DNA from 4 places in the Lysinibacillus sp. FSL L8-0312 genome. Region 1 is predicted to be linked to each of the others. Evidence: riboswitches for the same ligand, from Rfam matches in the RefSeq annotation. Region 1 holds a riboswitch; each other region holds the start of a gene.
What was found. A riboswitch is a leader RNA that binds a small molecule or an ion and turns the genes downstream of it on or off. The one in region 1 is predicted to bind S-adenosylmethionine.
Positions count from the first base shown of each region.

Region 2: it holds a riboswitch for S-adenosylmethionine, as region 1 does, so the genes downstream of both, MHI22_RS14690 (cyclase family protein) here and MHI22_RS18435 (O-acetylhomoserine aminocarboxypropyltransferase/cysteine synthase family protein) in region 1, are expected to answer to the same signal.
Region 3: it holds a riboswitch for S-adenosylmethionine, as region 1 does, so the genes downstream of both, MHI22_RS01230 (YezD family protein) here and MHI22_RS18435 (O-acetylhomoserine aminocarboxypropyltransferase/cysteine synthase family protein) in region 1, are expected to answer to the same signal.
Region 4: it holds a riboswitch for S-adenosylmethionine, as region 1 does, so the genes downstream of both, metA (homoserine O-acetyltransferase MetA) here and MHI22_RS18435 (O-acetylhomoserine aminocarboxypropyltransferase/cysteine synthase family protein) in region 1, are expected to answer to the same signal.

Region 1 covers NZ_JBBOOV010000001.1:3,637,966-3,640,167, reverse strand. The annotation lists gene MHI22_RS18435 (O-acetylhomoserine aminocarboxypropyltransferase/cysteine synthase family protein) at 1-1,294, opposite strand, end outside; SAM riboswitch class I at 1,406-1,519, opposite strand; gene MHI22_RS18430 (glycerol-3-phosphate acyltransferase) at 1,675-2,202, shown strand, end outside.
Region 2 covers NZ_JBBOOV010000001.1:2,911,380-2,913,581, reverse strand. The annotation lists gene MHI22_RS14695 (DedA family protein) at 1-506, shown strand, start outside; gene MHI22_RS14690 (cyclase family protein) at 549-1,286, opposite strand; SAM riboswitch class I at 1,375-1,481, opposite strand; gene MHI22_RS14685 (hypothetical protein) at 1,576-1,974, opposite strand; gene MHI22_RS14680 (helix-turn-helix domain-containing protein) at 2,098-2,202, opposite strand, start outside.
Region 3 covers NZ_JBBOOV010000001.1:247,635-249,836, forward strand. The annotation lists gene MHI22_RS01220 (LysR family transcriptional regulator) at 1-201, shown strand, start outside; gene MHI22_RS01225 (phosphopantothenoylcysteine decarboxylase domain-containing protein) at 276-950, shown strand; SAM riboswitch class I at 1,161-1,257, shown strand; gene MHI22_RS01230 (YezD family protein) at 1,327-1,482, shown strand; gene MHI22_RS01235 (flavin reductase family protein) at 1,565-2,050, opposite strand.
Region 4 covers NZ_JBBOOV010000001.1:930,917-933,118, reverse strand. The annotation lists gene MHI22_RS04770 (TrmB family transcriptional regulator) at 1-1, shown strand, start outside; gene MHI22_RS04765 (hypothetical protein) at 23-409, shown strand; gene MHI22_RS04760 (nucleotide excision repair endonuclease) at 462-887, opposite strand; SAM riboswitch class I at 1,037-1,147, shown strand; gene metA (homoserine O-acetyltransferase MetA) at 1,257-2,192, shown strand.

The DNA of each region.
Region 1 (2,202 bases):
CTACAGTTTGTTCAGTTGTTGTGGCAAGCGTAATGGCTTGTTCTAAATCAGCAATAATATCCTCTACTGCCTCTAAACCGATGGATAAGCGAATGAGCGACTCGGTTACGCCAGCTTGAATTAATTCATCTGTTGATAATTGCTGATGTGTAGTAGATGCTGGGTGAATAATGAGCGATTTGGCATCCCCTACATTTGCTACATGTGAAAACAGCTTCACGCTATCAATTAGCTTTCGACCAGCCTCACGTCCACCTTTAATGCCAAATGTAAGCACAGAACCGAAGCCATTTTTCAAGTATTTTTTCGCCAAATCATGTGTCGCAAAATCTTCTAGGCCATTATAGTTTACATACTCCACAGATGGGTGGTTTCGTAAATATTCAGCAACTGCCAACGCATTTTCATTGTGTTTAGGGATACGCAAATGAAGCGTTTCTAAACCTTGTAGTAAATTAAACGCTGCGTCAGCACTTAATGTTGGACCGAAGTCACGTAACAACTGTACGCGTAGCTTCGTAGCAAAAGCAGCAGAAGCTGTATCAATTCCGTAACGTAATCCATGGTAAGAAGCATCTGGTTCCGTAAATCCAGGGAATCGTCCACTAGTCCAATCAAACTTACCAGCGTCTACAACAACCCCACCTAAAGTTGTACCATGACCACCTATCCATTTAGTTGCGGAGTGAACAACAATATCTGCACCGTATTCAATTGGTGTGGAACCATAAGGAGAAGCAAATGTACTATCGATAATTAATGGTAAACTGTTAGCATGTGCAATCTTAGCTACTGCTTCAATATCTAAAACTTTTAAACTTGGATTACCATAAATTTCAGCGAAGACAGCTTTCGTTTTATCGGTAATCGCAGCCTTAAAATTCTCTGGGTTTGTTTCATCTACAAAAATTGTTTTAATGCCATACTTCGGTAATGTGTTAGCAAATAAATTATACGTACCACCATATAAAGAACTACCTGCTACTATTTCATCGCCTGCTCCAGCTAGATTTAAAATGGAAAATGCGATAGCTGCTGCACCAGATGAAAGTGCTACTGCTGCTGTTCCACCTTCCAATAAGGCCACACGCTTTTCAAAAACATCCACTGTCGGATTTGTAATCCGTGTGTAAATGTTCCCCGCTTCCTCTAAGGCAAAAAGACGTTGCGCATGAGCAGTGTCCTTAAATACGAAAGCAGTTGAGCGATAGACAGGAACTGTTCTAGAGCCCGTCACTGGGTCTGGCTCTTGACCACCATGTAACAGCAATGTTTCTGGTTTAAAATTTGTCATTGTGTACCTCCAATTATTTTTTTACGATGGTACCGGAGATGAGGAGGATTTATGTGTAGAAAACAAAACCCTCTCCTGTTAAGAAGAGGGTTGCGGTTGCAAGTTTTCCTCCCCTTATCTGCCAGATCCAAGTAAGAATCTGTAGGAATTAGCACCTTAGTAAGTTCATCACTTACTGGTTGCTGGGCATCATAGGGCCTATCCCTCCGCCGCTCTTGATAAGAGTATGAGATTCAATTTCCATCGTTGTAACACAGTATAAACATAGAGTTTTTTTCTGTCAATATGTAAATTTTATTTTTTCCGAAACTTCTGTCAGCTCTTATACGTAATATGAACGCATACACTAATTTAGAAAAAAATTTGAAAGGAGTATTTTTATGGTAAAAGCCGTGATCATTTTTCTCTTAGTTGGATATTTAATTGGCTGTATTCACGGCTCTAAAGTGGCACAATTTTTATCGGGGGTTGATTTAAAAAAAGCTGGCCATGGCAATGCAGGTGCCTCTAATGCTACACTTTCCCTCGGCTGGAAATATGGCGTTTTAGTAGCCCTAATCGATATTGGCAAAGGCGTTGTAGCTATTATCGGTGCACACTTTTATTTAGCAGATGCTCCGCATTTAACCGAAGGAGAAATATGGCTCCTGACCTACATTATTGCTGCAGGGGTTATTTTGGGTCATAATTTCCCATTTTATATGGGCTTCAATGGTGGGAAAGGAACTGCCTCTATTATTGGAATTCTACTTGCTGTAGATTGGAAGATTGGTTTATTTGCACTTATTTTATTTGTCATTTTATCCTTTGCAACTAACTATTTAATTGTCGGTGTTCTAGAGTTTTATCTCGTTTTTTGTACGGCAACATATTTATGGATTCCTGGAATTGGCCCAACTATAATTGCT
Region 2 (2,202 bases), 730 kb from region 1:
CTGATGAGGTCTTTCTAACATATGTTGGCTACAGCGTTTATATAGAAAGCCTTGAACACATTCCCGCTTTAGTAAGTGCAATGATTGGTGCAGTTGGCGGTATTACCTTAAGCTACTATATCGGCTATCGTTTTGGCTTACCATTATTGCAGAAATATGGACCCAAAATTCATATTACGGAGCAAAAAATTGATTTTACAAAACAACTGTTTACTAAAATTGGGCCAACTTTATTATTAATAGGCTATTTTATACCTGGTGTACGACATCTGACAGCCTATATTGCGGCAATTAATAATTATCCATATAGAAAGTTTGCTTTTTTTGCCTATACAGGGGCATTTATCTGGACTTTCACATTTATAACGTTAGGGAGGATGCTTGGGGAGAAGTGGCGGTTTGTTGGTTATTATTTATCCCATTATAGTATTTATCTCATCCTATTGTTTGGCCTCGTAATGCTCATCGTTTACTATCTATTCAAAAAAAGAAATATACGAAAATAAAGGTCTGTATGATTCAACATATGAATCGTACAGACCTTTGTGTTATGGCAAAATAGCAAATGAGCGTACAGGGAATCCAGATGCCTTTTCAGGCTTAGGGACGATATTGAAGATAATTGCCCCCTTCGCAGGTAGCTTGTCCAAGTTAGTCATCAACTCAATTTGATAGATGTTTTGTTCAAGCACGAAGTATTCGCCATCTAGCTTACCATTTTTGTGAAAATCAGCGGCTGAATCAGTATCAAATGTTTCATGGCCAAGTGCACTTATTTGACGTTCCTTCAATAAAAATTGTAATGCCTCTAAGCCCCAGCCTGGTATATGGTTATGTCCATCCATATCTTGGTTACTAAATGCCTCTTTATCTGGCCAGCGCTTACTCCAATCCGTACGTAGCGCTACAAAGGTACCTGCTTCAATTACTCCATGTTGTGCTTCAAAATCAAAAATATCTTGCACACTTAGCGAGAAGTCATGATTGCTAGCAGCTTCTCGTGATTTATCAATAACGACAAGAGGAAGAACTAGTTCTTTTAGTTCTAATTCTTCTAGATAGCGGGAGTCTCGCACAAAATGAATGGGTGGGTCGATATGTGTGCCATATTGTCCTGGGAACGTGAATTGTTGTGCGAAGAACCCGTCATCATGAGAGAATAATGTTTCAAATTTAGCATCTTCAAACATAAAAAAATGTGGGGAATTAGGGCCGAATGTATGTGTTAAATCAACCCATTGTTTTGATTTTAATAATTGTAATGCTTGTAAAAGTTGGTTTGACATTGATTTCACTGCTTTCTGTTAAAATTAGTAGAACATAAAAAAGAGTCCCCTTAGAAGAGGACTCCAGAATAAGCAACGGTAGTTCTTCTTCTCATCTTTCAGGCTTAAAATTTTGCCAATTGGAATTAGCACCATACTGTTGAGCTGGTTGCTGAGACTTCATCGGGCCAATCCCTCCGTCTCTCTTGATAAGAAAAGTGATATAAGAATTTTCAGAAATAATAATAAAACACTTTAGCATAGAATTTTATAGTTTACAAGTTCGATAGAGATATAAGGGTAAATTTTTTTACCAACTTAAATTTATGGTTATGCCACAACAACCATTATCCATAAGACGTATTCTGAAATTGTCTGGTGTATAATTTGCATCAAATTTCATCGTAATGCCTGTTGATGTGATTAATTTATCAACCTCTGTTTTATTTGAAAGCTGTGCAGCATTCATTAGATCATGTGCAAATTGTTGAGAGCTATCAATTTTATCCGTAAGCAATTGAGCCTGTTGCATGATCGCCTTTATCCGTGTAGCTGACATTTTTAATTTATGTGTGTCGACAGGTGGAAAGGGGGTAGTGTTCGGCATTGCTAAATGTTGAGGAATAGGTCTAACGGCAAGCTGCTGGGCAAGTGGCGACGTTGGGTAATGATAAGGATGAACAAAGTACGGATAAGGATTGTAATACAATGTAATTCCTCCTATCCTATAGCTGATATCTTATCTTATGTAGCTAAACGTCTTTAGGTGTTATTTTGCAGTGCAATGTCTGTCCTAATCATTTAAAAAGGAAGCCAAAGTGAGCTTCCTCTTTTAGCCGAGAACATGTAAGACATCATCAATTTTTTTACTATGAGACAGAATACCGTAATTCATCCATGTTAAAAAATCCACTTCATATACACAGTTGGTTTTAAC
Region 3 (2,202 bases), 3.4 Mb from region 1:
ATGATTTCCCATCATTTAGGCATTAGTATTTTGCCTCAATTGGTCATTCAACATTTACCATCAACGTTAAAAGCAATCCCGCTAAAGCAAGGAGGCTACCGTACCATTGGAATTGCGATGAAGCACCATGCTTCCCCTGTTACCAAGAAATTTGCGGAAATATTAAGTGCTTGGTTAAAAGAGCAAAATAGTACGCTATGATTGTGGCTATTGAAGCACATCCTTACATTACGTTAAAATAGTATTTGTATATATTGTAGAAAATAGGTGAGTGTATGGGGACATTACAAGGCAAAACCGTACTCATTACAAGTGGGGGAACACTTGAAAAATGGGATCGTGTACGAGGGCACACGAATTTATCAAAAGGGACAATGGGCTGTTATTTAGCAGAGGCCGCATTGGCTAAGGGTGCGAATGTAATATATATGCATGGCTACTTTGCACAGCTTCCAGCAAATCACGACAAAATGACATTGGTAAAATTTGAAGGTATTGAGGATTTAGGAGAAAAGGTACGTCATGCGGTTCAGCTACAACAAGTCGATATTGTTATTATGGCTGCTGCTGGCTCCGATTGGGTTATTGACAAGGTTTATGATCAATCCGGTAATTTAATGGAGGAAGCGGGGAAAATGCCTTCTGACGAACCACCTATTATCCATTTTAAAAAGGCACCAAAAGTATTAGGGCAAATCAAGGGCTGGCAACCGAATGTAACGCTAGTGGGCTTTAAGCTAGAAGCTACAAATGATGAGGATTTTTTACTCGCTCGTGCAAGACTGCGTATGGAAGCCGCGCATGCTCAATTTATGGTTGCAAATAGCTCGCAGTCTTTATATGGCGGGGATGAGCCTCATTGGATCGTGCCTGCTGAGGGACAACCAATTAAGGTGATGGGCAAGCAACAGACAGCACAAACTTTAATGGAATGTTTGCATAGGGAATAACGTGATGAACTGTGGAGAAGGTCATGCTTCTACACAGTTTTTTTCTTTGCCATTGTGGTTAGATAGACTGACATAGCATACAATACGATAGGATTATGAGTGAATTGTAACAGAGAGGATGCTATTACAAAGTATTCAGCTAGGTTTTCTAATATTTTATATTGACATTCGGATAACAGAATTATAGAATTATTTTCAAGAAACGCAGTACTCTTATCAAGAGAGGTGGAGGGACTTGGCCCCATGAAGCCTCGGCAACCGAGAAGATAGGTGCCAAATCCAACAGATGGTGTCTGAGAGATAGGAGGGGCTATCAATCGGTTTGATGCGTTGGCCTCTTTTGTACAACTAGGAGAATAAAGAGGGGGTGTATCGTATGGCTCAATCGGCAAAGGTAGATGATAAAAAATTAGAGGCAATTGCTAAGGCAATTCAAAATCTTGAATTTGGTGAAGTGAATATTACGATTCAAGATGGTGTGATTGTGCAAATTAATAGGCTTGAAAAGCAGAGATTTCCACAGAAGAAATAATGCTCATTTCAGTTGAACGATGTGAAAAGGCCACTAATAAGCATGGTTTCCATTGCTTACAAGTGGCTCTTTTTTATGGAAATTAGCTATAAAAGCTTTTTGGAATTGGACCGATATGACGACGATGATAGAGAAGGGGTTCTTTTTGAGAATTTGTAATGTCTAGCACTTGCCCAATAAAAATAGTATGATCGCCTGCATCTATTTGCTGAAATGATTTACATTGTAAAATAGCTGCTGTATCATGTAAAATCGGTAGCCCAAAAGTAGAAGTAGACCATTTAGCTTGAGCAAAGCGATCCGGGACTTTACTTGCAAATAATGTACATAAATGCTCTTGATTACTCGCTAAAATATTGACAGCGAATTTTTCCGCACCCATAAAGTAAGAATGGAGCTGAGATTTTTTATCAAGTGACCATAAAATAAGTAGTGGGTCAATGGAAACAGATGCAAAAGAATTGACTGTTAAGCCAATTGGATTCGTTTCATGACATGCTGTCACAACCGTTACACCTGTAGGATAGTTACCTAATGCCAATTTAAAAGCAGCTACTTGATCTGTCATTCAAATCACCTCTTTATAGTTAGTCATAAATTAGTTAACGGAGTTAGTAGGTAAATTGCACTTTTTTTCATACCATATAGTAACTCCTTTTCTTAAGTAAATTTTAAATCAATTAAACATCCAGGTAAAGCTAATGGGGGAAAGAAAGGGGA
Region 4 (2,202 bases), 2.7 Mb from region 1:
GTCATAAGGGAAGGGGAGTAACGTGAAAAAATTCGTGTTGCTAGGTTTAATGAGCTTATTAATGTTAGGAGCATGTAACGCTAAAACGCCTACCAAACTACTAATGATTCATGAGCTAACTGTCGTTCCAGACAATATTCAACAAAAAATTGAGGCTAATGATAAGATTCAATTATTGTATGAAGATGACTCTACGTATTATCTTGTTTATTATTCGAAAGGGAATGTGCTGGCAAGTATTGCGGCTGAAGAAAATAGTCAAGTCATCCAACTGAAAGAAGGTAGCGAGCAACGAAAAGTGGCTCAACCCTATGTATATAAAATCATCACCAAAGATCCTGAGCTAGACACGATTGATTTGCGAATAAACGGCGAGAGTACGCCAATAGATCGCGTAACCTCTATATAAGACAAAAACCGAAATCCCATTAAATGAGATTTCGGTTTCTTTACAAGATATCTTAATAAAAGACTTTCTCTACATTGTATTTGGAGCGGAAAGTGTTAATCGCATATGTTTCGTAAATTTCACGTTCCATTGGATCTTCTACTTCATAGACCTCAATTTTGAACACTTCATCACGATGATTTTTCATCGGAGATACATTGTCCTCGAAATGCTTTTTAATACGTTGACGAATTTTACGTGCTTTGCCGACAAATAATAGCTCATTCTTGTCATTATAGAATAAAAAAATGCCGCCTTTATCACGTGTGATTTTATGGAAGTCAATAAAACCAAAGTATGGTGTGATAGGCACATCACCAGGTTTTACTTCTTGTTCACGTTGACGGATGACTACATCAGGTTTTGGAAATTCAATTTTAATCAAAGTATTCACGTTCCTCTCTGTTACTAAAGTTATATGGTAACATAAATACGGCATGTTTACCATAAATTTTAAATGTAGAAACACTACTTATAGCAAGCTTAGTGTACATCAAATAAACGAGGAACATGCATTTGAATCACAAAATATTCTATGAATTATTGATATTCTAACTAATTCATGCTACAATTCGATGTAATTAAATAATCTTATCAAGAGAAGCTGAGGGATTTGGCCCGATGACGCTTCAGCAACCTCTAACAATTGTTAGAAAGGTGCTAATTCCAGCGAAGGATTTTTCCTTTGAGAGATAAGAGTGGACGTGAAAAAATCCTTCTCATTCTATCTCGTATGGAATGAGGAGGATTTTTTAATTTGTCAGCAAGGTTTGCTAAAAGAGAGTGATCAAAGAGAGGGGAACGCAAGATGCCAATTAATATTCCGAAAAATTTACCAGCTGGAGAACATTTACGTGAGGAAAAAATCTTCGTCATGGAAGAGGACCGTGCGAAAACACAGCAAATTCGTCCGTTAAACATATTAATATTGAATTTAATGCCTGAAAAAGAAAAAACGGAGCTTCAATTACTACGTTTATTAGGGAATACACCGCTACAGGTAAATATCACCTTTTTAAATACGGCCACACATGAGTCGAAAAACGTCAGTAAATCACATTTACAGCTATTTTACACAACGTTCAACCAAATTCGTCACCGTCGCTATGACGGGATGATTATTACGGGAGCACCTGTAGAAAAAATGGCCTTTGAAGAAGTTAACTATTGGCGGGAAATTTCAGAAATTATGGACTGGTCCAAAAAGAATGTGACATCCGTTTTACATATCTGTTGGGGGGCACAGGCGGCACTGTATCATCATTATGGGATAGGAAAGGTAGAACTTTCAGCTAAATGCTCAGGTGTCTATTCCCATGTAATCACCGATTTAACAGTGGATTTAGTACGTGGCTTCAGTGATTTATTTACCGCTCCACATTCACGCTATACTTCTGTTTCGATCGACGAGGTTCGCAATCATCCAGACTTACGATTATTATCCTATTCAGAGGATGCAGGTGTGTTCATCGTCCAATCAAAAGATAATAAAAACATTATGATTACAGGGCATCTGGAGTATGATGCGACAACATTAGCCGATGAATATAGCCGGGATGTCGCAAAGGGCATAGATATCGCTGTTCCTGTGAATTACTTCCCGAATGATGATCCATCACAGGAGCCAATGAATACATGGCGTGCCCATACGCATTTATTATTCTCTAACTGGTTGAACTACTATGTTTACCAAGAAACACCATACGAATGGGATTTTGTAGATGAAATTGAATATCATATTTAATTAATAAAAA